4 regions of the Dechloromonas sp. HYN0024 genome follow, and region 2 is predicted to be linked to each of the others. Evidence: predicted binding sites of a transcription regulator. Region 2 holds the regulator's gene; each other region holds the start of a gene.
The links. Region 2 encodes sigma-54, which starts transcription at its own class of promoters, with help from an activator protein. Its sites were predicted from a motif close to TGGCACGCTTNCTGCTNA; they were not measured.
Positions count from the first base shown of each region.

Region 1: HYN24_RS14275 (phenol hydroxylase subunit) is a predicted target of sigma-54. The motif match lies at 2,344-2,361, and genes of this name have one in related genera.
Region 3: glnA (type I glutamate--ammonia ligase) is a predicted target of sigma-54. The motif match lies at 1,397-1,414, and genes of this name have one in related genera.
Region 4: nifE (nitrogenase iron-molybdenum cofactor biosynthesis protein NifE) is a predicted target of sigma-54. The motif match lies at 1,112-1,129, and genes of this name have one in related genera.

Region 1 is NZ_CP031842.1:2,965,457-2,972,836, reverse strand. Features, by position in the region: gene HYN24_RS14285 (antibiotic biosynthesis monooxygenase) at 1-356, opposite strand, end outside; gene HYN24_RS14280 (sigma-54-dependent Fis family transcriptional regulator) at 353-2,026, opposite strand; gene HYN24_RS14275 (phenol hydroxylase subunit) at 2,414-2,689, shown strand; gene HYN24_RS14270 (aromatic/alkene monooxygenase hydroxylase subunit beta) at 2,727-3,716, shown strand; gene HYN24_RS14265 (MmoB/DmpM family protein) at 3,725-3,994, shown strand; gene HYN24_RS14260 (aromatic/alkene/methane monooxygenase hydroxylase/oxygenase subunit alpha) at 4,008-5,564, shown strand; gene HYN24_RS14255 (phenol hydroxylase subunit P4) at 5,623-5,979, shown strand; gene HYN24_RS14250 (NADH:ubiquinone reductase (Na(+)-transporting) subunit F) at 5,992-7,053, shown strand; gene HYN24_RS14245 (2Fe-2S iron-sulfur cluster binding domain-containing protein) at 7,073-7,380, shown strand, end outside.
Region 2 is NZ_CP031842.1:3,202,927-3,210,306, reverse strand. Features, by position in the region: gene HYN24_RS15485 (sodium:solute symporter family protein) at 1-1,168, opposite strand, end outside; gene HYN24_RS15480 (RluA family pseudouridine synthase) at 1,240-1,896, opposite strand; gene HYN24_RS16235 (hypothetical protein) at 1,890-2,126, opposite strand; gene recA (recombinase RecA) at 2,329-3,357, shown strand; gene recX (recombination regulator RecX) at 3,350-3,781, shown strand; gene lptB (LPS export ABC transporter ATP-binding protein) at 3,778-4,512, shown strand; gene HYN24_RS15460 (RNA polymerase factor sigma-54) at 4,540-6,012, shown strand; gene hpf (ribosome hibernation-promoting factor, HPF/YfiA family) at 6,028-6,354, shown strand; gene ptsN (PTS IIA-like nitrogen regulatory protein PtsN) at 6,411-6,863, shown strand; gene hprK (HPr(Ser) kinase/phosphatase) at 6,867-7,380, shown strand, end outside.
Region 3 is NZ_CP031842.1:2,902,084-2,909,463, forward strand. Features, by position in the region: gene glnA (type I glutamate--ammonia ligase) at 1-1,324, opposite strand, end outside; gene HYN24_RS13950 (cation diffusion facilitator family transporter) at 1,516-2,682, opposite strand; gene HYN24_RS13955 (rhodanese-like domain-containing protein) at 2,731-3,183, shown strand; gene nadA (quinolinate synthase NadA) at 3,227-4,324, shown strand; gene HYN24_RS13965 (hypothetical protein) at 4,365-4,931, opposite strand; gene HYN24_RS13970 (ABC transporter substrate-binding protein) at 5,000-6,805, opposite strand; gene HYN24_RS13975 (FKBP-type peptidyl-prolyl cis-trans isomerase) at 6,817-7,380, opposite strand, start outside.
Region 4 is NZ_CP031842.1:1,626,711-1,634,090, reverse strand. Features, by position in the region: gene HYN24_RS07875 (RnfABCDGE type electron transport complex subunit D) at 1-743, shown strand, start outside; gene HYN24_RS07870 (RnfH family protein) at 759-1,031, shown strand; gene nifE (nitrogenase iron-molybdenum cofactor biosynthesis protein NifE) at 1,157-2,557, shown strand; gene nifN (nitrogenase iron-molybdenum cofactor biosynthesis protein NifN) at 2,567-3,970, shown strand; gene HYN24_RS07855 (NifB/NifX family molybdenum-iron cluster-binding protein) at 3,933-4,412, shown strand; gene HYN24_RS07850 (SoxR reducing system RseC family protein) at 4,409-4,624, shown strand; gene HYN24_RS07845 (NifX-associated nitrogen fixation protein) at 4,614-5,063, shown strand; gene HYN24_RS07840 (CCE_0567 family metalloprotein) at 5,076-5,294, shown strand; gene fdxB (ferredoxin III, nif-specific) at 5,291-5,560, shown strand; gene HYN24_RS07830 (hypothetical protein) at 5,563-5,907, shown strand; gene HYN24_RS07825 (hypothetical protein) at 5,911-6,327, shown strand; gene HYN24_RS07820 (iron-sulfur cluster assembly accessory protein) at 6,450-6,773, shown strand; gene nifU (Fe-S cluster assembly protein NifU) at 6,786-7,380, shown strand, end outside.

The DNA.
Region 1 (7,380 bases), 240 kb from region 2:
ACGGTCATTTTCCACTTGGGGGGTGGGCTGTTGGCTGGAATGACGGTGGGGGCAAACCAGGCATCAAGGCCGGTGAGCAGGCGGTACTCGGGATCGCCTTCGGCGACGGCGCGCAATCTTTCTTGCCAGAGGGTGCGCTGTGATGACGCATTCCAGCGGGCCAGATCATCTTCTGTCGCAAAGCGTTGAAGTATCTGGTATTCGTCGCCGGGTGCTTCGGGCGGCACCAGTTGTGCCGACAGGTAGCCGGGAAACTGGCTGGCGTCGGCGAACATGGCGCGGATCAGCGCCTCGTAGGCTTCTTCGCAGCCCGGCTTGGCCTTGCGCCGGACAACGCGAAGTACGGTTTCAGTCATGGTGTGTTGCGCTTCAGCCGGTATTGCAACTGAGGGCGGGTAATGCCGAGAATGCGGGCGGCGCTGGCCAGATTGCCATCGGCACGGCGGACGGCTTCGTCCAGCAGGCGGGCTTCCAGGTCCTCTAAAGGAATGCCGCTGCCCAGGATGGTTTCGAGCAGGGCGGCTGTGCGGCAGGGCTCGGGCTTGTTTTCAAGGTTGCCGGTCGGTGAAATCTGGCATTCCCAGTTGGCGGACTCGCCGACGTGTGTGAACAGGTGCTCGAGGTCAATCCAGCCGCCTTGCGGGGCGAGGATGACGCCGCGCTCGATCATGTTTTCGAGCTCCCGGATATTGCCCGGCCACTGGTAGCGCTTGATCGCCTGCAGCGTCTTGTCGCTGACGCCAAGCAGTTTCTTTTCGTAGAGCGTACAGAAGCGGGCGAGCATCGAATTAACGAGCAGGGGGATGTCGGCAACCCGTTCGCGCAGCGCCGGGATCTGGATCGGATAGACGTTCAGACGGTAGTAGAGGTCGGAGCGGAAGCGGCCTTCCTTTACGGCACTCTGCAGATCGACGTTGGTTGCCGCCACGATTCGCACATTGATCTTGCGCACGTGGTCGTCGCCCAGTCGCTCGATCTCGCCTTCCTGCAGGACGCGCAGGAGCTTGGCTTGCGCGGCAAGTGGCAGTTCGCCAATTTCATCGAGGAAAATGGTACCGCCGTCGGCCCTTTCGAACTTGCCAATGCGCGAAGTCTGGGCGCCGGTGAAGGCACCTTTTTCAACGCCAAACAGTTCGGATTCGATGAGGTCGTTGGGCAGCGCCGCGCAGTTGATGGCGACGAAAGGCCCCTGCTTGCGCTGGCTCAATTGATGCAGGGTGCGCGCGAAACGCTCCTTGCCGACGCCGGTTTCACCGAGAAGCAGTACCGAAACATGCGTGCCTGCAGCGCGCTGGACGAGATCGTAGGCATGGCGGAAGCCGGTCGAGTTGCCGACCAGACTCGGCGACGCTGTTTGCTGCGAGATGGTCGTGCGCAGGTAATCGACCTGATTGCGCAGCTCCAGCAGGTGGGTGAGCATCGAATCGGATTCGAAATAACTGGCGTGCTCGGCGGCATCCTCCCACTCTTCGAGCGGCTTGCCGAAGATGCGACAGCTATTGTGGCCGCAGGCGACGCACTCCACCTCCTTGAAGAGAATGAAACGGCCCATGAAGGCCGAGGTATAGCCCGAGGCATAGCCGATCTGGGTCCAGCAGACGGGGTCATCCGACTGACCAAACTCGCGCATGTGGACTTCCTGCTCCCAGGAGTTTTCCCAGAGAAATTCGCCGGAGAATTTGCCGGTATTGAAGTCGATTTCAAGGTTTACCGGGCTGACGCGAACGATGCCTTCAAGCATGTGTAGTTGGGGGCCGGTAAAAAACGCGTCCATCATCGACTTGCTGCCACGAATGCGCTTGGCCAGTTCGGCGTCGCGGACGCCGGATGCATAGCCCATGCGGGTCAGGACGCGACGGGTGTGTTCCTTGCCGACAGAACCAATCAGCTCCTTGCGCAGGGCGCCGAGGGCCGAGGTGTGCATCAACACCATGCGGTTGTCGGCAAGCCAGATCGTCCCGTCTTTTTCGGAAAAGCGAACCAGCTCACGCAAGTCATTCGAGGCTGGGTACTGAATAGTCGTCATGTTGTCTCTTTGTCTTCTGCCCGGATGTTGCGCATTACCGGGATGTGCAGGCAACGATTCTACTGCCGCTGGTGGCTGAGCGGATTGCTAAAAGGTTTAGATCGGCCGAAAAATATCGAGATTTTATATTCGTTGGGCGGATTTTGTGGTGGCCTTGATCCCGCCGGCAACATTGGGTCTGCGTTCAAAAGTGCCCTGGTTGTGAATTGATGAATTGATTAACTAATGGGTAACCGATTAATCAAATCATAAGTTATTGCCTGATCGTGGATTCCTTGTTTTGGATTAAATTCAATTTAAACAGTGACTTGATGTTCTGGCACGTTACTTGATTAAGGGTTCTCCTCGACGCCGTACCTGCGGGGTCGTTATCAGGAGGAGCTCAGCATGGTTCAACAGGAAACAAATCGGTCAGCCACGAACCTCGGCGCCATCAGGCGCTACGTCCGTGTATGCCGTCAGCGCTCGGATGGCTTCATCGAGTTCGAGTTCGCGATTGGTGATCCGGAGCTGGCTGTCGAACTGATGCTTCCCGAAGCGGCTTTCCACGAGTTTTGCCTGACCAACGAAGTCATCGTTCTTGATCCCATGGAGCCCGATTCGGGTGACTGGGCGTCGCGCCTGAACGCTATTTCGCGGCGGGATATTTCAGACGCTGTTTGAACATCCCGGTAACGGGAACAATAAGAGGAGACATTACATGCAGATCGATCTGCGTACGGTGGCGATCAAGCCACTGCGCAATACCTTCGACCACCTGGTGGAGCGCTTCGGTGACAAGCCGGCCAGCCGCTATCAGGAAGGCAGCTACAACATCCAGCAGGAAAGCATCTTCCACTATCGTCCGGCATGGGACGCAGACAAGGTTCTGTTCGACAAGAAGCGCACCAAGGTCCAGATGAAGGACTGGTATTTGCTGAAGGATCCGCGCCAGTACTACTACGGTTCCTACACCATCGCCCGCGCCCGGCAGCAGGATGCCGCTGAATCAATCTTCGAGATGGTTGAGGATCGCGGCCTGGCCGAGCTGATTCCGGCCGAGCAGAAGCAGATCGCCCTCGACATTCTGGTGCCGATGCGCCATGCCGAATGGGGTGGCAACATGGGCAACGCCTACATGTCCGCCTACGGCTACGGTACCGTGATCACCCAGGCCTGCCTGTACCACTCCATGGATCACCTCGGCGTCGCCCAGTACCTGACCCGCATCGGCCTCGTGCTCGACGGTCCGGAAGCGCTCGACACGGCCAAGGATGCCTGGATGAACGGCGCCCTGTGGCAGCCGATGCGTCGCCATGTCGAAAACCTGCTGGTGCTTGAGGACTGGTTCGAGATTTTTGTGGCCCAGAACCTGGTGCTTGAAGGTCTTTCCTACCCGCTGTTCTACGATCACCTCGACAGCGAATTCTCGGCCAACGGTGGCACGGCCATCTCGATGATGACCCGCTTCATGAGCGAATGGGCGGGCGAAACCGCCAAGTGGGTTGATGCCCAGATCAAGGTTGCCGCCGCCGAATCGCCGGAGAACAAGGCTGTCCTCAGCGACTGGGTGAAGCAGTACCGCGCCGCCACGCTCGAAGCCCTGACGCCGCTAGCCAATCGCGCCCTGGGCGACAAGGCGGTCGGTGTTCTCGAAGATGTCGTCACCGAATTCAATGCCCGCTGCGCCAAGCTCGGCCTGGCTGTCTAGGAGCTGTCATGTCTACCGTTTTTATCGCCTTTCAAACCAACGAAGACACGCGTCCTATCGTTGAAGCCATCCTTGCTGACAATCAGCACGCCAGCCTCGAAGAGCAGCCCGCCATGGTCAAGATCAACGCCGAAGGCACCCTGGTCATCAAGCGCGAATCGATCGAGGAGCTCATTGGCCGCGATTTCGACCTGCAGGAACTGCAGATCAACCTGATCACCATTTCCGGCCATCTGGATGAAGACGACGATACCTTCACCCTGTCCTGGAAGAATTGAGGAGTAAACCGACATGGATATGAAAGCCAGCAAGAAGAAACTGGGCCTCAAGGAAAAATACGCCCACATGACCCGTGGCCTGGATTGGGAAACGACCTACCAGCCGAAAGAAAAGGTATTCCCGCAAGCCACCTTCGAGGGTATCAAGGTGCACGACTGGGACAAGTGGGAAGACCCCTTCCGCCTGACCATGGACGCCTACTGGAAATACCAGGCCGAGAAGGAGCGCAAGCTGTACGCCGTGCTCGACGCCTTTGCCCAGAACAACGGCCACCTTGGCATCACCGATGCGCGCTACCTGAGTGCCGTCAAGTTGTTCCTGACCGGTATTTCGCCGCTCGAATATATGGCCCACCGCGGTTTCGCTGCGGCCGGCCGTAATTTCCCCGGCGTCGGCCCGCGCGTTGCCTGCCTGATGCAGTCGATCGACGAAGTGCGTCACGCCCAGACCCAGATTCATGCGATGTCGAACTACAACAAGTTCTACGAAGGCTTCCATGCCGGCGCATCGCATCAGATCGAACGCGTCTGGTACCTCTCCGTACCCAAGTCCTTCTTCGACGACGCCTTCAGCGCTGGTCCCTTCGAGTGGATGATCGCCATCGGCTTCAGCTTCGAATACGTCCTGACCAACCTGCTGTTCGTGCCCTTCATGTCCGGCGCTGCCTACAACGGTGACATGGCGACGGTGACCTTCGGTTTCTCGGCCCAGTCCGACGAAGCCCGTCACATGACGCTGGGCCTCGAGTGCATCAAGTTCATGCTCGAGCAGGACCCGGACAACCTGCCCATCGTCCAGAAGTGGATCGACAAGTGGGCCTGGCGCGGCATCCGTGTGTTGAGCCTGGTCGCCACGATGATGGATTACATGCTGCCGAAGCGCGTCATGAGCTGGAAGGAAGCCTGGGAAATCTACTTCGAGCAGAACGGCGGCGCGCTGTTCAACGACCTCGCCAAGTACGGCATCAAGGTGCCGGATTGCATTGCCCAATGCACGGTCGACAAAGAGCACCTCTCGCACCAACTGTGGCTGACCTTGTGTACCCACGGGCACGCCATGGGCCTGCATACCTGGCTGCCGAGCGCCGATGAGATGGACTGGTTGTCGGCAAAATACCCGACCACGTTTGACAAGTACTACCGTCCGCGTTTCGACAAGCTGCGTGAAATGGCTGACAAGGGTGAGCGTTTCTACGCCAATACCCTGCCCATGCTGTGCCAGGTTTGTCAGATTCCGATGCTCTTTACCGAGCCGGATGACCCGACCAAGATCTGCTACCGCGAGTCGGAGCACAAGGGTGAGAAGTACCACACCTGCTCGGATGGCTGTAAGCACATCTTTGACGACGAGCCGGAGAAGTACATCCAGGCCTGGTTGCCGGTGCATCAGGTTTATATGGGCAACTGCTGGCCGGAAGGTACCGATCCGACGGCCGAAGGCTTCCATCCCTTACTCAAGTATCTCGAGTGGTGCCACATCGAGAACGGCAAGGACAACTGCGATTACGAGGGTTCCGGCGATCAGGCGAACTTTGCTGCCTGGCGCGGCGTGGCCGTCCAGAACACCTGATCGATCAATACCAACGGAGGGCGGCTTCGCCCTCCGTACAAAAATTTAGGAGACGAACATGGCTGTCAAAGCCCTCTACGATTATCAATATCCTGCTGCGGATACCCAGGACAAGTTCCATGGCAACCAGCTGCTTTACGTCGGTTGGGATGACCATTTCCTGTTTGCTGCACCCCTCGCTTTTGTGGTGCCGCCGAGTACCAAGTTTTCCGAACTGATCGAGAACACGCTGACCTTTGCTTATAGTCGCCACGCCGACTGGGCGAATATCGACTTCAGCAAGGTCGTTTGGCTCAAGTCTGGCCAACCCTTCCAGCCGGATATGAACAAGACACTCGCCGAGCAGGGTATCAAGCATAAGGATGCATTGCGCTTGCAAACCCCGGGCCTGAACGGCAACGGCACTAACTTCTGATTCGAGGGTGGCATGAGCTACGAACTGACCATTGAACCGCTTGGCCAGACGATTGAAGTCGAGGATGGGCAAACCATCCTCGATGCCGCCCTGCGCGCCGGCATCTATCTGCCCCACGCCTGTTGTCACGGCCTGTGCGCCACCTGCAAGGTGCAGGTGGTGGACGGCGAAGTCGACCATGGCGAAGCCTCGACCTTTGCGCTGATGGATTTCGAGCGTGAAGAAGGCAAGACCCTGGCCTGCTGCTGCCGGCTGGAGTCGGATACGGTGATTGAAGCGGAGATCGAGGAAGACCCCGATTCGCGCAATCTCCCGGTGCAGGACTACGTGGGTGAAGTGGTGCGCATCGAATCGCTGACACCGACGATCAAGGGTATCTGGCTGAAACTGGATCGGACCATGGATTTCCAGGCCGGGCAGTACATCAATCTTGAGATACCGTCGCTGGATGGGCAATCCCGGGCGTTTTCACTGGCCAATTCGCCGCAAAGTGGCGACATCGTCGAACTTAACGTGCGTATTGTCCCGGGCGGTCAGGTCACCACCTGGTTGCACGAAAAGCTGGAAGTGGGCGAAAAGCTCAAGCTGGCCGGGCCGTATGGCCGCTTCTTCGTCAAGAAGTCAGCCAATCTGCCGCTGATTTTTATGGCGGGTGGTTCGGGGCTCTCCAGCCCGAAGTCGATGATCGAGGACATGCTGGCCGACGGCTTCGATAAGCCGATGACCCTGGTGTACGGTCAGCGCAATCGCGACGAGTTGTACTACGACGCCGAGTTCCGTGCTCTCGCCGAGAAGCACGCCAACTTCAGTTACGTCCCGGCCTTGTCGGGTGAGCCGGAGGGGTCTGACTGGAACGGTGCGCGAGGCTTCGTCCATGAGGCGGCCAAAGCTCACTTCGACAATGACTTCCGTGGCCACAAGGCTTATCTGTGCGGGCCCCCGGCCATGATCGAGGCGTGCATCACGACGCTCATGCAGGGACGCCTGTTCGAACGGGATATCTACATGGAGAAGTTCTTCTCCGCGGCCGATGCCTCGCAGCAATTGAAGAGCCCTTTGTTCAAGAACATCTGAACCGGGCCGGGAGCGATCGATGATCTATTACACCGTGCAGATCGAGGAAACCGGCGAGAGCTTTCGCTGTTCGCCGAGCGAATCTCTGCTTGTCGGCATGGAGCGTCTGGGCAAGAAGGGCATTCCGGTCGGCTGTCGCGGCGGTGGCTGCGGCGTCTGCAAGGTCGAGATTACTGCCGGCACCTACGTCAAGCGGGTGATGAGCCGGGAGTACGTGAGCGCCGAGGATGAAGCGGCGGATCGCGTCCTGGCCTGCCGGGTACGGCCAAGCAGCGACATTACCCTCAAGGTGCTGGGAAAAATGGCCAAGAACGTCTGTCGGCCACA
Region 2 (7,380 bases):
CCATCTTGAAAATGCTGGCGTTGGAGTACAGCGCAAAGCCTAGGACGATTCCGGCAAATACCACGATGGCGCCACGCATGACGCGCAGGAACTGGTGGTCGCCCATGTTCGGGTAGAAGCCGCGGACGATGTTTTCCGAAAAGGCCACCGAGGGGGCCAGCAGGGTGGCCGAGGAGCAACTCATGATGGCCGAGAGCACGGCGCCGAAGAAGATGGCCTGGGCGAAGACCGGGGTGTGCTGGAGGACCAGGGTCGGGAGAACCAGTTGCGAGTCGGTCTGCAGCAAGCCGTTGAACAGTTCCGGGTCGATCAGCGTGGCCGAGTAGGCGATGAACATCGGCACGAAGGTGAAGCAGAAATAGATCGAGGCACCAAGAATCGAACCCCACAGCGCGATTTTCTGGCTTCTGGCCGAGGTGATGCGCTGGAAGACGTCCTGCTGGGGGATCGAGCCGAGCATCATGGTGATCCAGGCACCCAGGAAACTGAGCCACAGCCAGGGATCGGGCGGCGGGAAAAAGTCGAGCTTGCCGGCCGCCGAGGCATGGTTGATGACCAGTTCGACGCCGCCGGTCAGGCCGGAGACGACGTAGCCGATATACAGCATGCCGCCCATGATGACGCCCATCTGGACGAAATCGAGGATGGCGACGGAGAGCATGCCACCGAACGTGGTGTAGGTCAGTACGATGGCGGCACCGAGGATCATGCCCGCCGTCTGGCTGACGTAGCCGCCGGTAACGACATTGAAAACGAGGCCAAGGGCCTTGATCTGGGCTGATACCCAGCCGAGGTACGAGGCGACGATGCAGAGCGTGGTCAATACCTCGACCGTGCGGTTGTAGCGCAGCCGGAAATAGTCGCCGAGGGTCAGGATATTGAGTTTGTAGAGTTTCCGGGAAAAGAAAACCCCGGCGATGATCAGGCACATCGACGAGCCGAACGGGTCGGCGACCACCCCACTCAGGCCATCCTTGACGAAGGTGGCGGAGACACCGAAAACGGCCTCGGCCCCGAACCAGGTGGCGAAAACGGTGGCGGTAACGACCGGTAGCGGCAGGTGGCGGCCGGCAACGGCGAAGTCCTTGGCACTATGCACGCGGGTGGCGGCAAAGAGGCCAATGCCAATGGAAACGAGCAGGTAGAGAACGACGAACCAGATCAGCATGATCGCGTGGTCAACGGAGGCAAGGGTTTGAAAACGCTGGAATTATAAGGTCGTTGATTGCATTTTCGGCGTCAAAAGGGAGCGTCCGAGTGAAATTGCACGGGGGCTTCGGTGGCCGGGTGAAAAAGCCCCAGATCCATGGCGTGCAGCAACAGTCGATCGGCCAGCGCCGTTGCCTCGCCGCCATAGAGGTCGTCGCCGAGAATCGGATGGCCGAGCGAGGCCAGATGTACCCGCAGTTGGTGCGAGCGTCCGGTCACTGGCTCCAGTTCGACGCGTGTCGTATTGGCGACGGGGTCGCGGCTGATCACACGAAAGCGGGTCAGGGAAGGCTTTCCGATCTCGAAATCGACCTTTTGCCGGGGGCGGTTTGGCCAGTCGCAAATGAGCGGCAGCTCAACCTCGCCCCTATCGTCGGCCATCAGCCCGGCGACGACGGCAAGGTAACGCTTGTCGATCTGGCGTTCCCGGAAAAACCTTGAAAGCCGCCTGTGCATTTCGGCACCACGCGCCAGGACCAGCAGGCCCGAGGTCGACATATCCAGGCGATGGGCAATCAGGGCATCGGGAAATCTCGCCTGAACGCGGGACGCGAGGCAGTCGTCCATGCCCTCCCCGCGTCCAGGGACAGAGAGCAGACCGGACGGCTTGTCGACGACGATGATGTCGGTGTCGACATGAATCAGCGTCAGCCCAAGGTTGGGGGGCGGCAGATAGGCAGTCAAAATGGCTTTGCCCGAATGCTGCAGGTGCTGTCGGTGAACGCGGTGCTGTCGCGAAACCAGGCGGCGCCCGGCGAGCTTTGGGCGCAGACGCGATGTTCGGTCTGCTGGCTGGCCCACCAGTACCAGAGGGCCGGCTTGGTCCAGCCCGAAGGGGCAAGGATGGTCAGGGCGATACCCAGCAGCAGCTGGCGATGCCTTGATTTGCATGCAGAATTTTCTTGCCAAGCGGCCATGGTAAATGTACTGTATTTATACACAGTATCTAATTAAAGACGGAGCGGGCTGGGAATATACCTCGTCCTTTCCGTGTGATCACTGAAATTGATGGCGACCGATTGCCTTTGCGAAGCAGTCAGCTAGTCGATCAAGCTCAGCAATTTCTATTCCATCTTTGGCCCCTGTGCCATAATCCGCTCAAATTTCCGAGGTAACCCCATGGACGACAACAAGGCAAAGGCGCTCGCCGCAGCGCTGCAACAGATCGAAAAGCAATTCGGCAAAGGCTCCATCATGAAGATGGGCGATGCCGAAATCGACGAAGGCATTCAGGTGGTGTCTACCGGCTCGCTCGGTCTGGACATTGCTCTTGGTGTCGGTGGTCTGCCGCGTGGCCGTGTCGTCGAAATCTACGGTCCGGAATCCTCGGGCAAGACCACGCTGTGCCTGCAGGTCGTTGCCGAAATGCAGAAACTCGGTGGCGTCGCCGCCTTCATCGACGCCGAACACGCGCTCGATCCGCAATATGCCCAGAAGCTCGGCGTCAGTGTCGGCGATCTGCTCATCTCGCAGCCCGACACCGGCGAACAGGCGCTTGAGATCGCCGATATGCTGGTTCGCTCCGGCTCTGTGGACATCATTGTCATCGACTCGGTGGCTGCCCTTACGCCGCGTGCCGAAATCGAAGGCGAAATGGGCGACCAGATGGTTGGTCTGCATGCCCGCCTGATGAGCCAGGCTCTGCGCAAGCTGACCGCCAACATCAAGAAGACGAATACCCTGGTCATCTTCATCAACCAGATCCGAATGAAGATCGGTGTCATGTTCGGCTCGCCGGAAACCACTACCGGCGGCAATGCGCTCAAGTTTTACGCGTCTGTCCGTCTTGATATCCGCCGTATCGGCGCGATCAAGAAGGGCGATGAAGTGATCGGCAGCGAAACCAAGGTCAAGGTCGTCAAGAACAAGGTCGCCCCACCCTTCCGTGAAGCCATTTTCGACATCCTTTACGGAGAAGGCATTTCGCGTCAGGGTGAAGTCGTCGAAATGGGCGTTGCCCACAAGTTGGTCGAGAAGTCGGGTGCTTGGTATTCCTACAAGGGCGAAAAAATCGGCCAGGGCAAGGACAATTCCCGCGAATTCCTGAAATCGCACCCGGAAATCGCCCAGGAAATCGAAGCGAAGATTCGTGAGGCGGCCAGTACCACCGTCATCAAGCCGACCAAGGCTGCTGCCGCTGATGCCTGACCTCCGCGTCCGTGCCCTGCAATTGCTGACCCGGCGTGATTACAGCCGGGCCGGCTTGCAGGCCAAGTTGGCGCCGCACGCCGAATCCGAAGAAGAACTTACGGGTGTTCTTGACACCCTGCAGGCCGAGCGCCTGCTTTCCGATTGCCGTTATGCCACCCAGCGGGTGGCTGCCCGCGGCCGGCGCTACGGCGATGCCCGCCTGCGTCAGGAACTGCGCCAGCAAGGCGTAAGCGATACCGACATCGCGGCGGCGCTCCCCGAGGCTGGCGACGAAGCCGAGCGCTGTCGGGTTATATGGGCAAAGAAATTCGGCCAGCCGCCGAAAACTGCCGAAGAGCGTGCTAAACAGATGCGTTTCCTGCAATATCGCGGTTTTTCCGGCGACGCTATTCGCCGGGCCATGCAGGGAGTGGATGAATGAACATGCCGGCCGCCAAACTATCGGCTCACAATCTCAGGAAGCGCTACAAGGCGCGGACGGTGGTTGAGGACGTCTCTTTCGAGGTCAAGTCGGGTGAGGTCGTCGGCCTGCTCGGGCCGAACGGTGCCGGCAAGACCACTTGTTTTTACATGATCGTCGGGCTGGTTGCGGCTGATGGTGGCGAAGTCTATATCGACGACAATCGCCTGACCCACCTGCCGATGCATAGCCGGGCACGGCTCGGCCTGTCTTACCTGCCGCAGGAGGCCTCGGTATTTCGCAAACTGAATGTCGAGGAAAACATCCGCGCCATTCTCGAACTGCTCAACCTGCCGGAAGCCGAACTCAATGATCGCCTGGAAGGCTTGCTCAGCGAGCTGCATGTCGGCCACGTCCGCCATGTCAACGCTTCGGCGCTCTCCGGCGGTGAGCGGCGACGGGTCGAAATAGCCCGGGCGCTGGCCACCAATCCGCGGTTTATCCTGCTCGATGAACCGTTTGCCGGCGTCGATCCGATCGCCGTGCTCGAAATTCAGAAAATCATCCGCTTCCTCAAGGAGCGCGGTATTGGTGTGCTGATTACCGACCATAACGTTCGCGAGACGCTCGGTATCTGCGATCACGCCTACATTATCAACGCCGGAAACGTTCTGGCGGCTGGACGTCCGGCCGAAATCGTCGATAATGAAAGCGTACGAAAGGTTTATCTCGGCGAGCATTTCAAGCTCTGACCGAAAGATAGAAACCGCTACTCACCGATGAAGCCGGCACTCCAGCTAAAACTCTCCCAACACCTGGCGCTTACTCCTCAGTTGCAGCAGTCGATCAAGCTGTTGCAGCTGTCGACAATCGAAATGCAGCAGGAAATCGAGCGTTACCTGCTCGAAAATCCCATGCTTGAGCGCGAGGACGAACAGGGGGCCGAGACTTTTTCCAGTGCCCAGCAGTTCGATTCGCCGCAAACCAGCGAAGGCGAGCGCGAGCAAAAGGCCGAGCGCGAAGAGCGTGATGCCCGCGACGACCGCGAGCAGGATGTTCCGTCTGCACCCTCCGATGTCGATGACGACCGCTGGGCTTCCGATGCTGGTACCTTCACCGGGGCCGGACGGGACGACGACGATGACAACGATTCGCAGGACATCCACGGGACGACGATTAGCCTGCGCGACCATCTTGGCTGGCAGTTGGGGATGACCCAGGTGTCCGAGCGTGACCGTAGCCTGGTGCGCTTCCTGATCGAAGCGCTTGATGATGATGGCTATCTGTCGGCTTCGCTGGAAGAACTCTGGGAAACCTTGCCGCCGGAATACGAAATTGAAATCGAAGAGCTGGAAATTGCGCTGCATCACATCCAGAACTTCGACCCGGTCGGCATCGGTGCGCGCAATCTGCAGGAATGTCTGGCCCTGCAACTCAAGGCCCTGCCTGGCGGCGATGCCACCCGCGATCTGGCCCTGACCATTGTTCAGAAACATCTCGAACTTCTGGCCGCCCGCGATTTTGCCAAGATTCGCCGGCTGACCGGTTGCGACGACGAGTCGCTGAAGGCTGCGCAGAGCGTCATTACCAGCCTGAATCCACGCCCGGCAGCCCGTTTTTCACAGATCGAGGCCCGCTATATCACGCCCGATGTTATCGTGAAGAAGCTCAAGGGCAAGTGGACCGCCTACATTAATCCGGATGCTTATCCGCGTCTGCGCATCAATCGTCTCTACGCGGAAATTCTGTCCAAGCAGCGGCGCGGCAACGGCAATCTGTCGACTCAGTTGCAGGAAGCCCGCTGGCTGATCAAAAACGTTCAGCAACGGTTCGAAACCATACACCGCGTGACACAAGCCATCGTTGATCGCCAACGGCAGTTTTTCGAGCATGGGGAAGTGGCGATGCGGCCGCTGGTCCTGCGCGAAATTGCCGATATTCTCGGTTTGCATGAATCGACGGTATCGCGTGTCACCAGCCAGAAATACATGGCGACGCCGCGTGGTATCTTCGAATTGAAATACTTCTTCGGCAGCCATGTCGCCACTGATACTGGCGGTGCGTGTTCTGCTACGGCCATCCGGGCACTGATCAAGCAGTTGATCTCGGCTGAGGATGGCAAGAAGCCCTTGTCGGATAGTCAATTATCCGAAATACTAGGCCAGCAGGGAATCGTAGTTGCCCGACGGACGGTCGCCAAATACCGCGAGTCGCTCAACATTCCCCCGGTCAATTTACGCAAGACCCTGTAGAGAGAGGAGAATAAAGTGAATCTGCAGATTAGTGGGCATCACATTGAAGTTACCCCGGCACTTCGCGAATACGTCGAAAACAAGCTGGATCCGGTGATTCGCCATTTCGACAAGGTGACTGGCGTCAACGTCGTCCTGTCCGTCGAAAAGCTCAAACAGAAGGCCGAAGTGACCGTCCATGTTCCGGGTAAGGACATGCATGTCGAAGAGTCCGGTGACGATCTCTACGCCGCCATCGATGCCCTGTTCGATAAACTGGACCGTCAGGTTCAGAAGTACAAGCAGAAGGTCCAGGATCACCATCGTGGTGACAAGCCCGGGCTGCACGCCGCCGCTGAATAAGCGCCGAACGGGCCGCGGCGAAGCATGCTGCGGCCTTTGTTTTTCTCACCTTCCCCATGAATCCCTTAACCAATCTCCTATCCGCCGATCAGGTTCTGCTTGATCTCGATGCCAGCAGCAAGAAGCGTGTTTTCGAACAGGCTGGCATGCTCTTCGAAAATCGCCTTGGCCTCGCCCGGTCGATCATTTTCGACAGCCTCTTCGCGCGCGAAAAGCTCGGCTCTACCGGCCTCGGTCAGGGCGTGGCGATTCCCCACGGCCGGATAAAGGGTCTTAAACAGGCTGTCGGTGCGTTTATGCGCCTGACGACCCCGGTACCATTTGACTCACCGGATGGACGCCCTGTTGATCTGCTCTTCGTTCTGCTGGTACCCGAACAGGCTACCGAGCAGCACCTGCAAATTCTCTCCGAGCTGGCGCAAAAGTTTTCTGACCGGGCATTTCGCGAAAAACTGCATGTCGTTGCTGCCCCGGCCGAAGTTGTTTCAATGTTTCAGGTGGTCAGCTAGGTCGTGCGCCACGTCAGCCTGGTTCAGCTTTACGAAGACAATCGCGAAAAGCTGTTGTTGAACTGGAATGTTGTACCCGATGCCGATCGACGTATCGAGATCAAAGGCTCCAACAACTATGGCGCCGATCTGGTCGGGCATATCAATATCATTCACCCGGAACGTCTGCAGGTCCTTGGCCTGGCTGAATATGAATGGGCCATGCGGATCGGCGAACGCCGCTTCGCTCAGATGCTTGGCGATCTGCTGGGGGCCCAGCCGCCAGCCGTGATCGTGGCTGATGGCCTGGCACCGCCACCGCTGGTGGTTGAAACCTGTACCGAATTTACTACCCCGCTGATTTTTTCACCCAAGCCCTGTTCGGCGATTATCGATCTGCTGCGCATCTACCTGTCTGCCCGCCTGGCCGATACGGTGAATCTCCATGGTGTGTTCATGGATGTCCTGGGGATGGGCGTGCTGATTACGGGCGACTCCGGGGTCGGCAAGTCTGAACTGGCCCTTGAGCTGATTTCCC
Region 3 (7,380 bases), 300 kb from region 2:
TCCAGTCGTTGGAGAAGACACCGCCACGGGTCAGGAACTCGTGGTCAGCTTCCAGAGCGGCCAGGGCTTCCTCGAGGGAGGCGCAGACGGTCGGGATGGCTGCATCTTCTTCCGGCGGCAGGTCGTACAGGTTCTTGGAAGCCGGATCGCCCGGGTGAATCTTGTTCTGGATACCATCCAGGCCGGCCATCAGCAGCGCGGCGAAGCACAGGTACGGGTTGGCGATCGGATCCGGGAAACGGGTCTCGATACGACGAGCCTTGGTCGAGGCAACGTACGGAATGCGGATGGAAGCAGAACGGTTCTTGGCCGAGTAAGCCAGCTTGACCGGGGCTTCGTAATGCGGGACCAGACGCTTGTACGAGTTGGTACCCGGGTTGGTGATGGCGTTCAGGGCCTTGGCGTGCTTGATGATGCCGCCGATGTAGAAGAGAGCCAGTTCAGACAGACCGGCATAGCCGTCGCCGGCGAACAGGTTCTTGCCGTCTTTCCAGATCGACTGGTGAACGTGCATGCCGGAACCGTTGTCGCCAACGATGGGCTTCGGCATGAAGGTAGCGGTCTTGCCGTACTGGTGGGCCACATTGTGCACCACGTACTTCAGGATCTGGGTCTGGTCGGCACGCTTGACCAGGGTGTTGAACACGGTACCGATTTCGCACTGACCGGCAGTGGCGACTTCGTGGTGGTGAACTTCAACCGGGCAGCCAAGGGCTTCCAGGGTCAGGACCATGGCCGAACGGATGTCGTGCAGGCTGTCAACCGGCGGAACCGGGAAGTAGCCGCCCTTGACCGTCGGACGGTGGCCGGTGGAGCCGGAGCCGTCGTTCTTCTCGCCCGAACCCCAGGCCGCTTCAGCGGAGTGGATCTTCAGGGAGCAGCCGGACATGTCGACATTCCACTCGACGCCGTCGAAAATGAAGAATTCCGGTTCCGGACCGAAGTAGGCGGTGTCGCCAATGCCGGAGGACTTCAGATAGGCTTCAGCGCGCTTGGCGATGGAGCGCGGGTCGCGGTCGTAGCCACGGCCATCGGTCGGGTCAACGACGTCACAGGTCAGGACGACGGTGGTTTCGTCGAAGAACGGGTCGATGTAGGCGGTATCCGGATCCGGATTCAGCTGCATGTCGGAAGCCTGAATGCCCTTCCAGCCAGCGATCGAGGAGCCGTCGAAAGCGTGACCGTTTTCGAACTTGTCTTCGCTGAAGGCAGAAACCGGCACGGTGACGTGCTGTTCCTTGCCACGGGTATCGGTGAAACGGAAATCGACGAACTTGGCGTCGTTTTCCTTGATCATCTTGAGCACGTCTTGCGGGGTTGCCATATGCCTTAATCTCCTAAGAAAACAAGTTGCCGGGCGATCCGGCGACAATCAAAAATTTGTAACCCGGAGTGTTTAGCAGAAAGCGTGCCAAACGCTCACGAGTAATCTTTGTATTTTGCCACAATGAGATGCGGGGTTTAAACAAAGAATTAGCGCACCACCATTGTGCAATGGCGAAAATTTACGCACCTTTATGGTGCAACAAAACAATTCAGCGAAATTTTCCGAATTAGCGGATGCGACTTCAGGCGGTCGATCAGGATCGACTCGGCCTGTCGCAGCGCCTCGCCATTCTCGAACAGGGTGTGGCTGAAATAGATTTCCGCCTCGATCTGCCCGCGCAGGTAATGCAGGACGATTTTCTCGGGTTCCGGCAGATCGACCAGCAAGGGCTGCAATTCGCTGAGCAATTTATCCCGGGCGGGCAATCGTGTCGCGTAGCTATCCGGGTCCATGTCGTCTTCGGGATCGATATGGACGAGCACATCGAGCACCTCGGGATGTTCGCGCAGCACGCGGGCGCGCGCCGACTCGGCAATGCGATGGCCTTCCGACACGCTGATCCGCGAATCGACCTGGACATGCGTATCGACCAGCGCCTGATGGGCCATGCGCCGGGTCCGCAATTCGTGCAGGTCGCGCACGCCGGGCGTGGCCAGCAGGGTCTTGCGGATCGCCTCAACCTGAACATCGTCAAGACCGGTATCGATCAGTTCCTTGATCGCCCCCCAGGCCAGACCAGCCCCCATGTGCAAGATCATGAAACCCATCAAGGCTGCCGCCAGCAGGTCGAGGAAAGACCAGCCCAGCAAGGCGCCGCCAATACCGACCACCACGACCAGCGCCGACGCCGCATCGGCCCGCGTATGCAGGGCATTGGCGATAAGCAGTTGCGAACGCTGACGCTCGGCGACGCGAATCAGGTAGCGATACAGGCCTTCCTTGGAAATCACCGTGGCAATCGCCACCCACAGGGCCGACAGCTCAACCGTCGGCAGGGCCTCGATGTGCTGCAGACGCATCCCCGACTCCCAGAGAATGCCGCCGCCAATCAGGGCCAGCGACGTTCCCAGCACCAGCGTCGCGGCGGTTTCGACGCGGGCATGGCCATAAGGATGCGCCTGGTCGGCCGGGTGGGCGCTCTGCCGGCTGGCGTAGATCACGAGAAAATCCGAGAGCAGGTCGGAAAAGGAATGCAGGCCGTGGGCGATCAGCGATTGCGAATGGGCCAGCCAGCCGACGATCAACTGAAGGACAGTCATCACCAGATTGACCGCGACGCTTACCCAGGTTGCCTTTTGCGCCTCGGCAGCGCGCTCGCCGGGAGTGGCGGCGGGAGGGTGATGCTCTGGTCCCATGATCTCTTGCCCTATACTGTTAATGTGTAATTTTAGCAGTTGGATACGATGGGAAAGTTAACCGAGATACTCAAGCTCGCCCAAACCCGGGGCAAAGCACTGGAACGGCCCTACCTGGGCGAACTGACGCCGCAGGAAGCGAGCGACATTTTGCATCTGGCCCCCGGCGCCAGAATCGTCGATGTCCGCACCCGTGCCGAATGGGACTGGGTCGGCCGGGTGGCCGGCGCCGTCGAAATCGAGTGGAACCAATACCCCGGCGGCGTGCGCAACCCCAATTTCGTGGCCGAACTCAAGCGCCAGATCGATCCCGAAGCCCTGGTCATGTTCCTCTGCCGCAGCGGCGTACGATCGGTCGGCGCCGCCACGGCGGCCACCGAAGCCGGCTACAACAGTTGCTACAACATCCTCGAAGGCTTCGAGGGCGACAAGGATGCCAACGGGCACCGCAATACCATCGGCGGCTGGCGCAAGGCCGGATTGCCATGGATTCAGGGATAATTGCCGGCGCCGCAAAAACCGACGCCAAAATTCAGAGAACAGCATGCAAACAGCCACCATCGCCTTCGAACCGTTCAACCGCCTCTCCGACGACGCCTGCCATGAGCGCATCCGCGTCGCCCGCGCCAAACTCGGCAAGAAGGCCGTCCTCCTCTGCCATCACTACCAGCGTGCCGACGTCTATCAATACGCCGATCTGACCGGCGATTCGCTCAAACTATCGCGCCTTGCCTCGCAAACCGATGCCGAATACGTCATCTTCTGCGGCGTGCATTTCATGGCCGAAGTCGCCGACATCATGACCGCCCCGCACCAGAAAGCCATCCTGCCCGACCTCGCCGCCGGCTGCTCGATGGCCGACATGGCCAACCTGGCCAAGGTCGAACGCTGCTGGCGCGAACTGAACACCGTGCTCAACGCCGAAGAGGAAGTAACGCCGGTCACCTACATCAACTCGGCAGCCGACCTGAAGGCCTTCTGCGGCGACCATGGCGGCATCGTGTGCACATCGTCCAACGCCGGCACGATTGCCAAATGGGCCTTTGAGCGTCGTCCGAAGGTGCTGTTCTTCCCCGACCAGCACCTCGGTCGGTGGACCGGCCACAACATGGGCATCGCCATGGACGAAATGGTCGTCTGGGACCCCGACCTCGAACTCGGCGGCCTGACGCCAGCCCAGATCAAGCAGGCCAAAATCCTGTTGTGGAAGGGGCACTGCTCGGTGCACCAGATGTTCCAGAAGTCGCATATCGACGCCTTCCGCGCCAAATACCCGGAAGGCAAGGTCATCGCCCACCCGGAATGCAATTTCGAGGTCTGTGCTGCCTCCGATTATGTCGGTTCGACCGAACACATCGTCAAGATCATCAAGGAAGCGCCAGAAGGCACGCGCTGGCTGGTCGGCACCGAACTCAACCTGGTCGACCGCCTGGCCAGGGAAGTGCTGCCGCAGAACAAGATCGTCCAGTTCATGGCGACCACCATCTGCATGTGTTCGACCATGCAGCGCATCGACCCGCAGCATCTGGCGTGGACCCTCGAAAACCTGGTTGACGGCAAGGTGGTCAATCAGATCGCCGTGCCGGAACACGAGGCCGGACTGGCCAAACTGGCCCTCGACCGGATGCTGGCGATTTCCTGATGCAGCTGGCCGGCCCACTCTGTGGCCCGGCCTTTTTCAGCTACTTTTGTTCTGGCGCAGCCTGGGGCGTCACGCCAATCTCTTTCTGGTAGTGCGCCCTGTCGGTCATCAGATAGCGCCGGGCGGCGTTGGTCGTCGGTGCTGCACCGACGATGCCGTGCTCGGGATCATCCTGATGCAGGGCTGTTTCCGCCTTCTTGACCTGTAGATCATGATAGGTTTCTGCCACCGTCCGCTTGGGCGGCACCTTGACCGGTGGCAGCGGCGCCTTGACGACCAGGCTACCCGAGGTCTTGGCCACGGCGGACACCGGCTGACCGGGCGCTGCAGCCGGCGGCTTGGCGACCGGCGCGGCCGGCTGCTTCGCCGCACTGGCTGCGGCGGCAGGAGCCAGCGGAGCGGCAGCCGCTACCGGCGGCTTGGGCGGCGCAGCGGTTTCCGACACCTTCTGGCATTTTTTGCTGACCTGTTCGGTTTCAAGAACGACCGAACCATCATCCATCTCGCAGGAATAGATAGTCTGCTGCGCCACGGTTGGTCCCGCCAAACACCCCAGCACAAATGCCACTGCCCCGATGCGGGCAAGGCTGACAGGCATCGTGATCATTGTTTCACCTCGCAAAGCTGTTCATCCTTATCGTTATAGACCCCAGGGCCGCTCCGCGCACCACCCAATCAGGGCACGATCCAGCCAGAGTCCGAGACCAGATCATGCAGGCCCGGCCCCGCCACACGGGTCAGATACGCTCCCTTGGAGGCATGGCGCTGCCCGGCCCCAAGACCGAGTGCGGGATAGATGCTGGTTCCCGTCTGTTCGGCCTTGATATTGGTGACCCGCTCGAGCGTCGAGCGGTGGATCCCCTCCGGCGAGGTTTCCGGCCCGTAATGCGCGATCATCGCACCGGGCTTTCCGGCCAGTGAGCGCATGCGCGACTCATCGACCGCACGCAGGGTTTCCTGAACGGTCAGCATGTTTTCCACCCGCTCCAGCAAATAATCGACATAAAGATTGTCGAGCATTTCCGAAATGGTCGCCGTCATGTAACTGGCGGCAAAAAAGAGTTCGCTTTGCATGGCATCGTCGACCACCGGGAACCGCCGTAAATCCATCCAGATGCGGTAGGTCGCCAGATTGGCATCCTGATTGTGCGGCAGCAGGTAAGGCGTAACCACTTCGAGCGACTTTTTGCTGGCAAGCGGCAGGGTCGCCCACTGACCACGAGCCAGCCGCCCGGAGACAATCACCCGGCTCTTCGGCGGCGCCCCTTCACCGAGGGCGGCCAGATCATCGGGCGTCAGCCAAAGGACCGCCACGTCACTGCGACTCAGTCCGGACAATGCTTCCCGAACCGCCTTGCGCCCCGGCTTGCGGACGACACGATCTTCGACCACCGTCTTGTCGCCGGTCTCGGCCAAAGCCGCCCTGAGTTGTTCAGATCCCTTCTGGCCGATCTTGCCCTCACGATAGACCTGGACGATACGCCCCTTGACCGGTGCGCCGTCACGCAGGGTCTTGGCCAGCACATCCGCCTCGAGACCTACGCCGCGCGAGAAATAAACCGTATAACGACCGTGCTCCGAAGGCGAGTAATCGACACTGGGGAACCAGTTGGGCAGGCGCTTCTGTTCACAGAAGTCGGCCACCGGCGACCAGTCGCCGGAGGACAGGCCGCCGAGGACAGCGAATACCGGCTGACGGGCATATAGGGCGTCGAGCTGGGCCGCCCAGGTCTCGGGCGCGCCCTCCAGCGTCCACACATGGAGAGTCCAGTTACGCTCGGTGCCCCCGAGCATTTCTGCCGGCGAAACCATGTGGCGACGACCGGGCATCGTGCTGCCATTCTTCTGGTCGAAAATGCCCTGCAGCATGTCGACGTAAACCTTGCGCCGGGCCGGCTCGACTTCCGGCGTGACGATGGTGGCAAAGTGGATCATCTTGGCGGTGACGCCGGGTGACCAGTTCGCCGACAACTGTTTGAGGTAGGCCTGCAGCGCCGCCATGTCGGGCGCTTCCAGGTTATAGCGTGGCATCAGGGTGACCATGCGGGTGTTCTGACTGTTGATGCCCTCGCGGATAGCGCGGGCCAGCGTCTCGTCGTTATAGCCGGCATGGGCCTGATTCATCCGCTTGCCGATTCGCGGATCCATCGTCGCCATGTTCTTGCGGCCGATGTGATACAGATAATTGCCGGTAATCGGCCTGACCTGCAGATCGCCTTCAACCTGACCCATCCCGCTCGGGCGATGGCAGGTGACACAGGCCACGCTGCTCCCCTCACCCCGCACGTCGCCGGCCCGCAGGGCGGTCAGCGGCGCTCCCGAGGGGAGCACCCCGTCCACGTAAATACGCCGCCCCTGTTCGACCAGGTCATCGGCGGCCAGGGCCGCAGTTCCGCCCAAAAGGCATAACAGCAGGCCAGCCAGGACGCCGACAACGCGCCCCCATTGTCCGCTGCGGCTCAGGTAATCGGGATGCGCCATGATCTGACCCTTTACTTGGACGGCTTGACCGCCACCAGTTCCATCTCAAAAATGAGCACTTCGTTGGGGCCGATTGCGCCGGCACCTTGCTCGCCGTAAGCACGCTCGGGCGGCACGTACAACTTCCACTGCGAACCCACCGTCATTTCCTTGAGGGCATCGCGCCAGCCGGCAATCAGGCCGGCCTGCTTGAAGGCCACCGGCTTACCATCCTCGGACTTGTCGAATACCTGACCATTGATCAGGGTGCCACGATAACTGACAACCACTGTGTCGACATCCATCGGCTTGGCACCGGTGCCTTGCTTGATCACTTCATACTGGACGCCAGTGGGGAGCACGACAACGCCAGGCCGGATCCGGTTTTCCTGAAGGAACTTGGCCGACCGCATGCGATTATCCTCGGCCGCGACACGGGTCTTGCGGCGGGCGTCATTCATGGCATTGGTCATGATCTTGCGGGCCTCGTCGTCCGAAATGGTCGACTTGTTATCGAGACCATCGCGCAGACCGGCAATCATCTGCTCCACATCGATCTCCATTCCGCCCATACGCAGATTGCGGCCGGTCTGCAT
Region 4 (7,380 bases), 1.6 Mb from region 2:
TGGGCAAGCAGGCATTCGGTGGGTTGGGGCAGAACCTGTTCAATCCGGCCATGGTCGCCCGGGTGGCCGTGCTGATTTCCTTCCCGGTCCAGATGACGGCCTGGGTGACGCCGCTGCCGATGTTCACCCTGGGCGCGCCAGGGCCACTGGAAGGCCTGCTTATCGTGCTGCGCGGCGTGCCGCCGGCCTTCGACGCGGTGACCAGTGCGACCATGCTCGGTTATGCCAAGACCGAACTGTCGCGGGGCATCGACCTGCTCGAGTCTGGCCTGCATGCGCCCGCCGTCTCGGCGCTCGGCTACCGCCCCGGCAGCCTTGGTGAAACCGCAGCCTGGCTGATCGCTGCCGGTGGTGTGGCGATGATTGGCCTGCGCCTGATCACCTGGCATATCCCGCTCGCCATGCTGGCCGGCATCGCCATTCCGGCCGCCATCCTGCACGCCGTCGATCCGGCGCGTTATCTCGATATGGGCACGCATCTGCTATCTGGCGGTGCGTTGCTCGGTTCCTTCTTCATCGCCACCGACTATGTGACTTCGCCCAATGCGCCGCGCGGCCAGTTGATCTTCGGCTTCGGCTGCGGCGTCTTCACCTACATCATCCGGACCTGGGCCGGCTATCCCGAAGGCGTGGCCTTCGCGGTGCTGCTCATGAACTCGATGACGCCGATCATCGACACCTATTTCAAACCGCGTATTTATGGCCGTGACCGCAAGGGTAAACCTTTGCCGACGAGCAACTGAAGGAGATAAGACGCCATGCAGATCGGTGTTGCCTATTCCGAGCCGGGTCAGCAGATCTGGCTCAATATCGAAGTGCCCGACGAGTCATCGGTCCACCAGGCCATTGAGCGCTCCGGCATCCTCAAGCAGTTCCCGCACATCGACCTGAGCGCCCAGAAGGTCGGCGTTTACGGCCGCCTGGTCAAGCTCGATGCCGGTCTCAAGCCGGGCGACCGCATCGAGATTTATCGCGGCATCATCGCCGACCCGGAAACCGTGCCGCGTCGGGACATGAATGAAGACGATTGAAAGCGATGCGGGTGTCGGGATTGTCGCCTTTGTGACAAAGTAAAAAATAAAATAATGGCGTTAAAACAGTTGGTTAGGGGTGGCATCCATCTTGCTGGTTAGGGTTAAGACCTGTGGAGAACAGCATGAAAGCCAGCGAAATCCAGGCCCTGCTCGATGAGCCCGCCTGTAGCCATAATACGAAGGAAAAGTCCGGTTGCGCCAAACCCAAACCGGGGGCGACGGCTGGTGGATGTTCCTTTGACGGCGCGCAGATTGCCTTGCTGCCGATAGCCGATGTTGCCCACATTGTGCACGGGCCGATTGCCTGTGCCGGGTCGTCCTGGGACAACCGGGGGACGCGTTCTTCCGGCGTGACGCTGTACAAGATCGGCATGACGACCGACCTGTCGGAAACCGATGTGGTTATGGGGCGGGGCGAGAAGCGGCTGTTTCATGCCATCAAGCAGGCCATCGACAGCTATGCGCCCAAAGCCGTCTTTATCTACAACACCTGCGTCACCGCGCTGATTGGCGATGATGTTGGGGCCGTCTGCAAGGCGGCGACCGAACGCTGGGGCGTACCGACGGTGCCGGTCGATGCGGCCGGTTTTTACGGGACCAAGAATCTCGGTAACCGGCTGGCCGGCGAGGCGATGTTCAAATACGTCATCGGCACGGCCGAGCCGGAACCGGCCAAACAGCGCGCCGATGGACTGCCGACTTACGATGTGAACCTGATCGGCGAATACAACATCGCCGGTGAGTTCTGGCATGTCGCACCGCTCTTCGACGAGCTTGGTCTGCGCATACTCTGCACCCTGTCCGGCGACTCACGCTTCCATGAGGTGCAGACCATGCACCGGGCCAGGGTGAATATGGTGGTGTGTGCCAAGGCCTTGCTCAACGTGGCGCGCAAGATGCAGGATACCTACGGCCAGCCCTTCTTCGAGGGGAGTTTCTACGGTGTCCAGGATGTCTCCAACGCCCTGCGCGATTTCGCCCGGCTGATCGGCGACCCCGACCTGACGGCGCGGACCGAGGCAGTCATCGCCCGTGAAGAAGCCAAGGCCCATGCCGCGCTTGAACCCTGGCGTGCCCGCCTCAAGGACAAGCGTGTCCTGCTCTATACCGGCGGCGTCAAATCGTGGTCGATTGTTTCAGCCTTGCAGGATCTGGGCATGAAGGTGGTGGCCACCGGCACCAAAAAATCAACCGAGGAAGACAAGGCGCGCATCCGCGAACTGATGGGCGAGGACACCAAGATGATCGACGATGGCAGCCCGAAAGCGCTGCTGTCGACGTATCACGAGTACCGGGCCGATATCCTGATCGCCGGCGGCCGAAATCTCTACACGGCGCTCAAGGCGCGGATTCCCTTCCTCGATATCAATCAGGAGCGTGAATTCGGCTATGCCGGCTATGACGGCATGGTCGAACTGGCCCGCCAGTTGGCCCTCTCCATGGAAAGTCCGGTGTGGGCTGCTGTCCGCAAACCTGCGCCGTGGGCGAAGCAGAGCGGGCCGGGCACCGTGCTGGCGGCGTAAGGAAAAATCATGGCTGAAATATTCCTCTCCAAAAAAGCGCTGGCCGTCAATCCGCTCAAGGTCAGCCAGACCATTGGCGCCTCGCTGGCCTTTCTCGGGCTCAACCGCAGCTTGCCGCTGATGCATGGCTCGCAGGGCTGCACCGCCTTCGGCAAGGTTTTCTTTGTCCGTCACTTCCGCGAGCCGATTCCCCTACAAACGACGGCGATGGATCAGGTGTCGAGCATCATGGGGGCCGATGACAATGTGATCGAGGCACTGCGTACCCTCTCGGACAAAAGCAAGCCGGACATCATCGGGCTGGTGACCACCGGCCTCTCGGAAACGCAGGGTTGCGATATTCGCCGTTCGGTCCGCGATTTTCGCGCGGCCCATCCGGAATTCGCCCATGTCGCAGTCGTCCCGGTCAACACGCCGGATTACGTCGGTTGCCTGGAAAGCGGTTACGCGATGGCCATCGAAGCCCTGATCGAGACCCTCGTGCCGGAAGGGCAGAACGCCGGCAAGCGGCCGAAGCAGGTCAATGTGCTGGCCTCGGCCATGCTGACGCCGGGTGATATCGAGGCCATCAAGGAGTGGATCGAAGCCTTTGGCCTGCGCCCGGTGGTTGTGCCGGATATCGGTGATTCACTGGATGGTCATCTGGTCGAGGCGGAAACCTCATCCCTGACCATCGGTGGTACGCCGCGCTCGGAAATCGAGATCATGGGCGAGTCGGCCGCCACCTTGGTGGTGGGCCCGTCGCTGCACAAGGCAGCGATACTTCTGAAAGCGCGTACGGGCGTACCCGATCATCACTTTGCCGGGCTCATGGGCCTCGATGATTGCGATGCCTTTACGCAAGCGCTGGCTGACATTTCCGGCAAGCCAGTGCCGGAGAAGATCGAGCGTCATCGTGCCCAGTTGCAGGATGCGATGGTCGATAGCCACTTCATGATCGGCTTCGCCCGCGTCGCCCTGGCCGGCGATCCCGATCTGGTCGGCATGCAGGTGCGCTTCCTGACCAGCATGGGGGCCGACATTGTCAGCGCCGTGTGCACGCACAAGCATGAAAGCCTCGCCGCATTGCCCATCGCCAAGGTCATCGTCGGTGATCTGGAAGATATGGAGAAAGAAGCGAAAGTAGGTGAAGCCCAACTCGTCATCGCAAATTCGCATGCCGCCGAAACGGCTGCCCGTCTGGGCTTGCCGTTGCTGCGCGCCGGTTTTCCGCAATACGACCATGTGGGCGGCTACGCCCGCACCTGGGTGGGCTACCGCGGTACGCGGCAGGCCCTGTTTGATCTCGCCAACCTGATGCTGGGACAACACCATGAACTCGCACCCTATCGATCAATCTACTGGGCCGACGACCGCGATGGCGCCGGTAAACAACATGTCCTCTCGTCGGCTGCAGCTGGTCTGGTCCATTAGGCAGGAGCCCGAAGCCGTGATCAAGGTGGCCTTCGCTTCGACCGACCGGTCTCGCGTCAATCAGCACTTCGGGGCGGCCGAAGGTTTCGTGATCTATGAAGTCACTCCGGACAGGGCGACGCTGGTTGGCGTCGGCGAATTTGCCGAAGAGGCGATGGATGGCAACGAGGACAAGCTGACAGCGAAAGTCGATTTCCTTGAAGGCTGCGCCGCGGTGTACGTGATGGCGATTGGCGCGTCGGCGATCAAGAAGCTGATGGCGAAGGGAATTCAGCCGATCCGGGTGGACGAGATTGATGCGGTCGACGAGCTGTTGGGCCAGATTTCGAAGGCGATGAACGACGGTGGCGTCGTCTGGATTGACCGGGCCATCTCGGCTCAGGCCAAGGCCAGGGAAGAGGATCGCTTTGCCTCGATGGAGGAAGAGGGGTGGGAAGGATGAACACCGCCCTGCTGGTTTACCTCTCGCCGGCCATCGCCATGGTGCTTGGTGCCGCCCTCGGTTCGTTCGTTGCCGGGAGCGATGCCGCGGCGGCCCAGGGGGCCATCGCCGGCTTCATGAGCGCACTGGTCATCGCCCGTTTTGTCATTTCGATTGTTCCCCTTTCACATCAAATCAATGTTTCCCAACAGGAGTTTCACCATGAGCGCTGATCCCATCTTCGAAACCGACTTCGTCAAGGAAATGGCCCGCCAGATGCGCGCCCTCGACACCTATGGCACCTATACCGGGTGGACGGTCGAAAAGATTCTCGACCCGTATGTCCTGACCAAGGAACGCAAGGCGGACATCCCGCTGATCGGTGATCCGGACGATGAGACCATTTCGCGCGTCAAGGCTTTCTACAATGCCATCGCCGTGCTCATCGAGAAGGAGTGCAAGCTGCTCGCCGTGCCGCTGGTCCATCTGACCCATGAAGGCTTCGGCCGGGCGCTGATTACCGTCGGCAAGCTGGTTGCGGTGGATCGCACCCTGCGTGACGTGCATCGTTTCGGCTTTGCCAGCCTGTCCAAAATGAAGGATGAAGCGGACAAGATTCTCGGCGTCGCTATCGAGCGTATCGGCCAGAACTCGGCTGTTGCCGGTCTGTAAGGGGAGGGCGGCATGACTGACGAAGAACTCGCCGCCCTCGACAAGGAAGTGAAGAAGCTCAAACGCATCGCTTCCGAGTGGGCCTCGCAGATGCACGATCTTGTCGAAGACCGCCTGCCAGCGGCCTACCACGAGATCCCCTCCCTTTCCCAATCCACTTTCGAGGCCTGTCAGGCATGGGCGGCGGCCAGCGCCCGCCTGGCGGCCGCGCAGAAAGGACAACCCGCATGATTACCGGACTTACCAAGGGCGGCGCCGAATGGACGCCGCAATTCGCCACCCATCTTGACCAGTCCAAGTGCATCGGCTGTGGCCGCTGCTACAAGGTCTGTCCGCGCAATGTGCTCGATCTGGTCGAACGCGAACTGGACGACGACAACGATGACGAAGACGACAACATGATGGTCATGTCGCTGGCAAATCCGGCCGACTGTATCGGTTGCGGCTCCTGCGGACGTGTCTGTCCCAAGGACTGCTACACCTACGCGCCGGCCTGATCATGGTGGCCCATCCCGATGCCGCAGAGGGCGAGGCTGTCTGCGCCGCCCTGCGTGCTCAGGTGGAAAAGCTCGGCCTGTCGATTGGCAAGGAGCCAGTCTGGGCCGATGCCGTCTTTGAGGAAACAACCGATCCGTTTTCGCACGAGGTCAGTGTGCTGGCCTATTGGCGGGGGATGGAGCGGTTTGGCAAAGTCACGTTCTTTCCTGACGGGCGCATCTTCGCCGAATATCAGGTACTGTTGCCGCATCCGGACATTGACGACAGCTACGTCGATTCGGTTCAGGTATGGGGCCGTCCGGACAAACTTCGCGGCGAAGCAGTCATCGCCGAATACATGAAATAGACGATGACTGTCCTGCCCCGGTTGATTCTCCTCCACAAACAGGCGACCAGCGGCCGTGTCCGCTTTCTCTGTCCGGGGTCCGGTGTCGTCGCCTTCAAGCCGCTGCCGGCGCTGTCGGCATTGCGTGACGAAGACTATTCGCCAACCATTCAGTTTCACCCGACAGCGGTCGTCCGCGAGGCGGAAATCCAGCTCGGGCTGGCCGAGGGGGCCATCGAGCCGGTGGCCGATTTTCAGGCCTGGGTCGATACGCCGGAGGGTGATTTGCCGGTTCTTCTCGCCGCCTTTGTCGGCATCGATCCGCCTTTTGCCGCGGCTGAGCGCATCCATGCCCGCTTTATCGCCATCACCGAGTCGCGCCAGCTCAGCGAACTTGAGCGCAATCTGCTGCGCCGGGCCTACGAACACGTTCTTGGCTGATTTGTCGCAAAGGCGACAATGCGCTGCGCTGCAACAATTCAATGATTTCATTAGCTTAGCAAAGGGTTCTGGCATGGCACAGGGCTTGCAATGACTAGCCCATCTACTCTGGGAGAATCGCCATGATCAATTTGACCCCCGCTGCCGTTAAGGCTGTTCAACGCTTCATTCGCGGTTCCGAAACCCCCGTTATCGGGCTGCGTCTGACCATTTCCGGCGGTGGTTGCTCCGGCCTGCAATACGGCATGAAGCTGGAATCCGACAAGGCCGAGGATGACTGGGAAATGGAAGTCGATGGCGTCAAGCTGCTGGTCGATGCCATGACCTTCCCGATGATCGACAACGTCACCGTCGATTTCGTCGATACGCTGACCCACACCGGTTTCAAGTTCGACAACCCCAACGCTAGCGCCCAGTGTTCCTGCGGCTCTTCTTTCTCGGTTTAAGGAGCATTTGCCATGTGGGAATATTCAGACAAGGTTCGCGAACACTTCTTCAACCCGCGCAATTCAGGTCCGCTGGAAGAGGCGAATGGTATCGGCGACGTCGGTTCGATCCAGTGCGGCGATGCGCTGCGCCTGATGCTCAAGGTCGAGCCGGAAACCGAGATCATCCTCGACGCCCATTTTCAGACCTTCGGCTGCGGCTCGGCCATCGCCTCGTCGTCGGCACTGACCGAAATGGTCAAGGGCATGACGCTCGACCAGGCGCTCGAAGTCTCCAACCAGAACATTGCCGACTATCTCGACGGCCTGCCGCCGGAAAAGATGCACTGCTCAGTCATGGGGCGCGAAGCCCTGCAGGCTGCCATCGCCAACTACCGGGGCGAGGAATGGTCGGATGATCATGAAGAGGGCGCGCTGATCTGCAAGTGCTTCGCCATCGATGCCGTGATGATCGAGGATGTGGTCAAGGCCAACGATCTGCATACCGTCGAGGAAGTCACTTTCTACACCAAGGCTGGTGGCGGCTGCGCTGCCTGCCACGAAGGCATCGAGGAAATTCTCGCCAAGGTCAAGGCTGACCGTGCCGGTCCCGGCGAAGTCTCGCCGC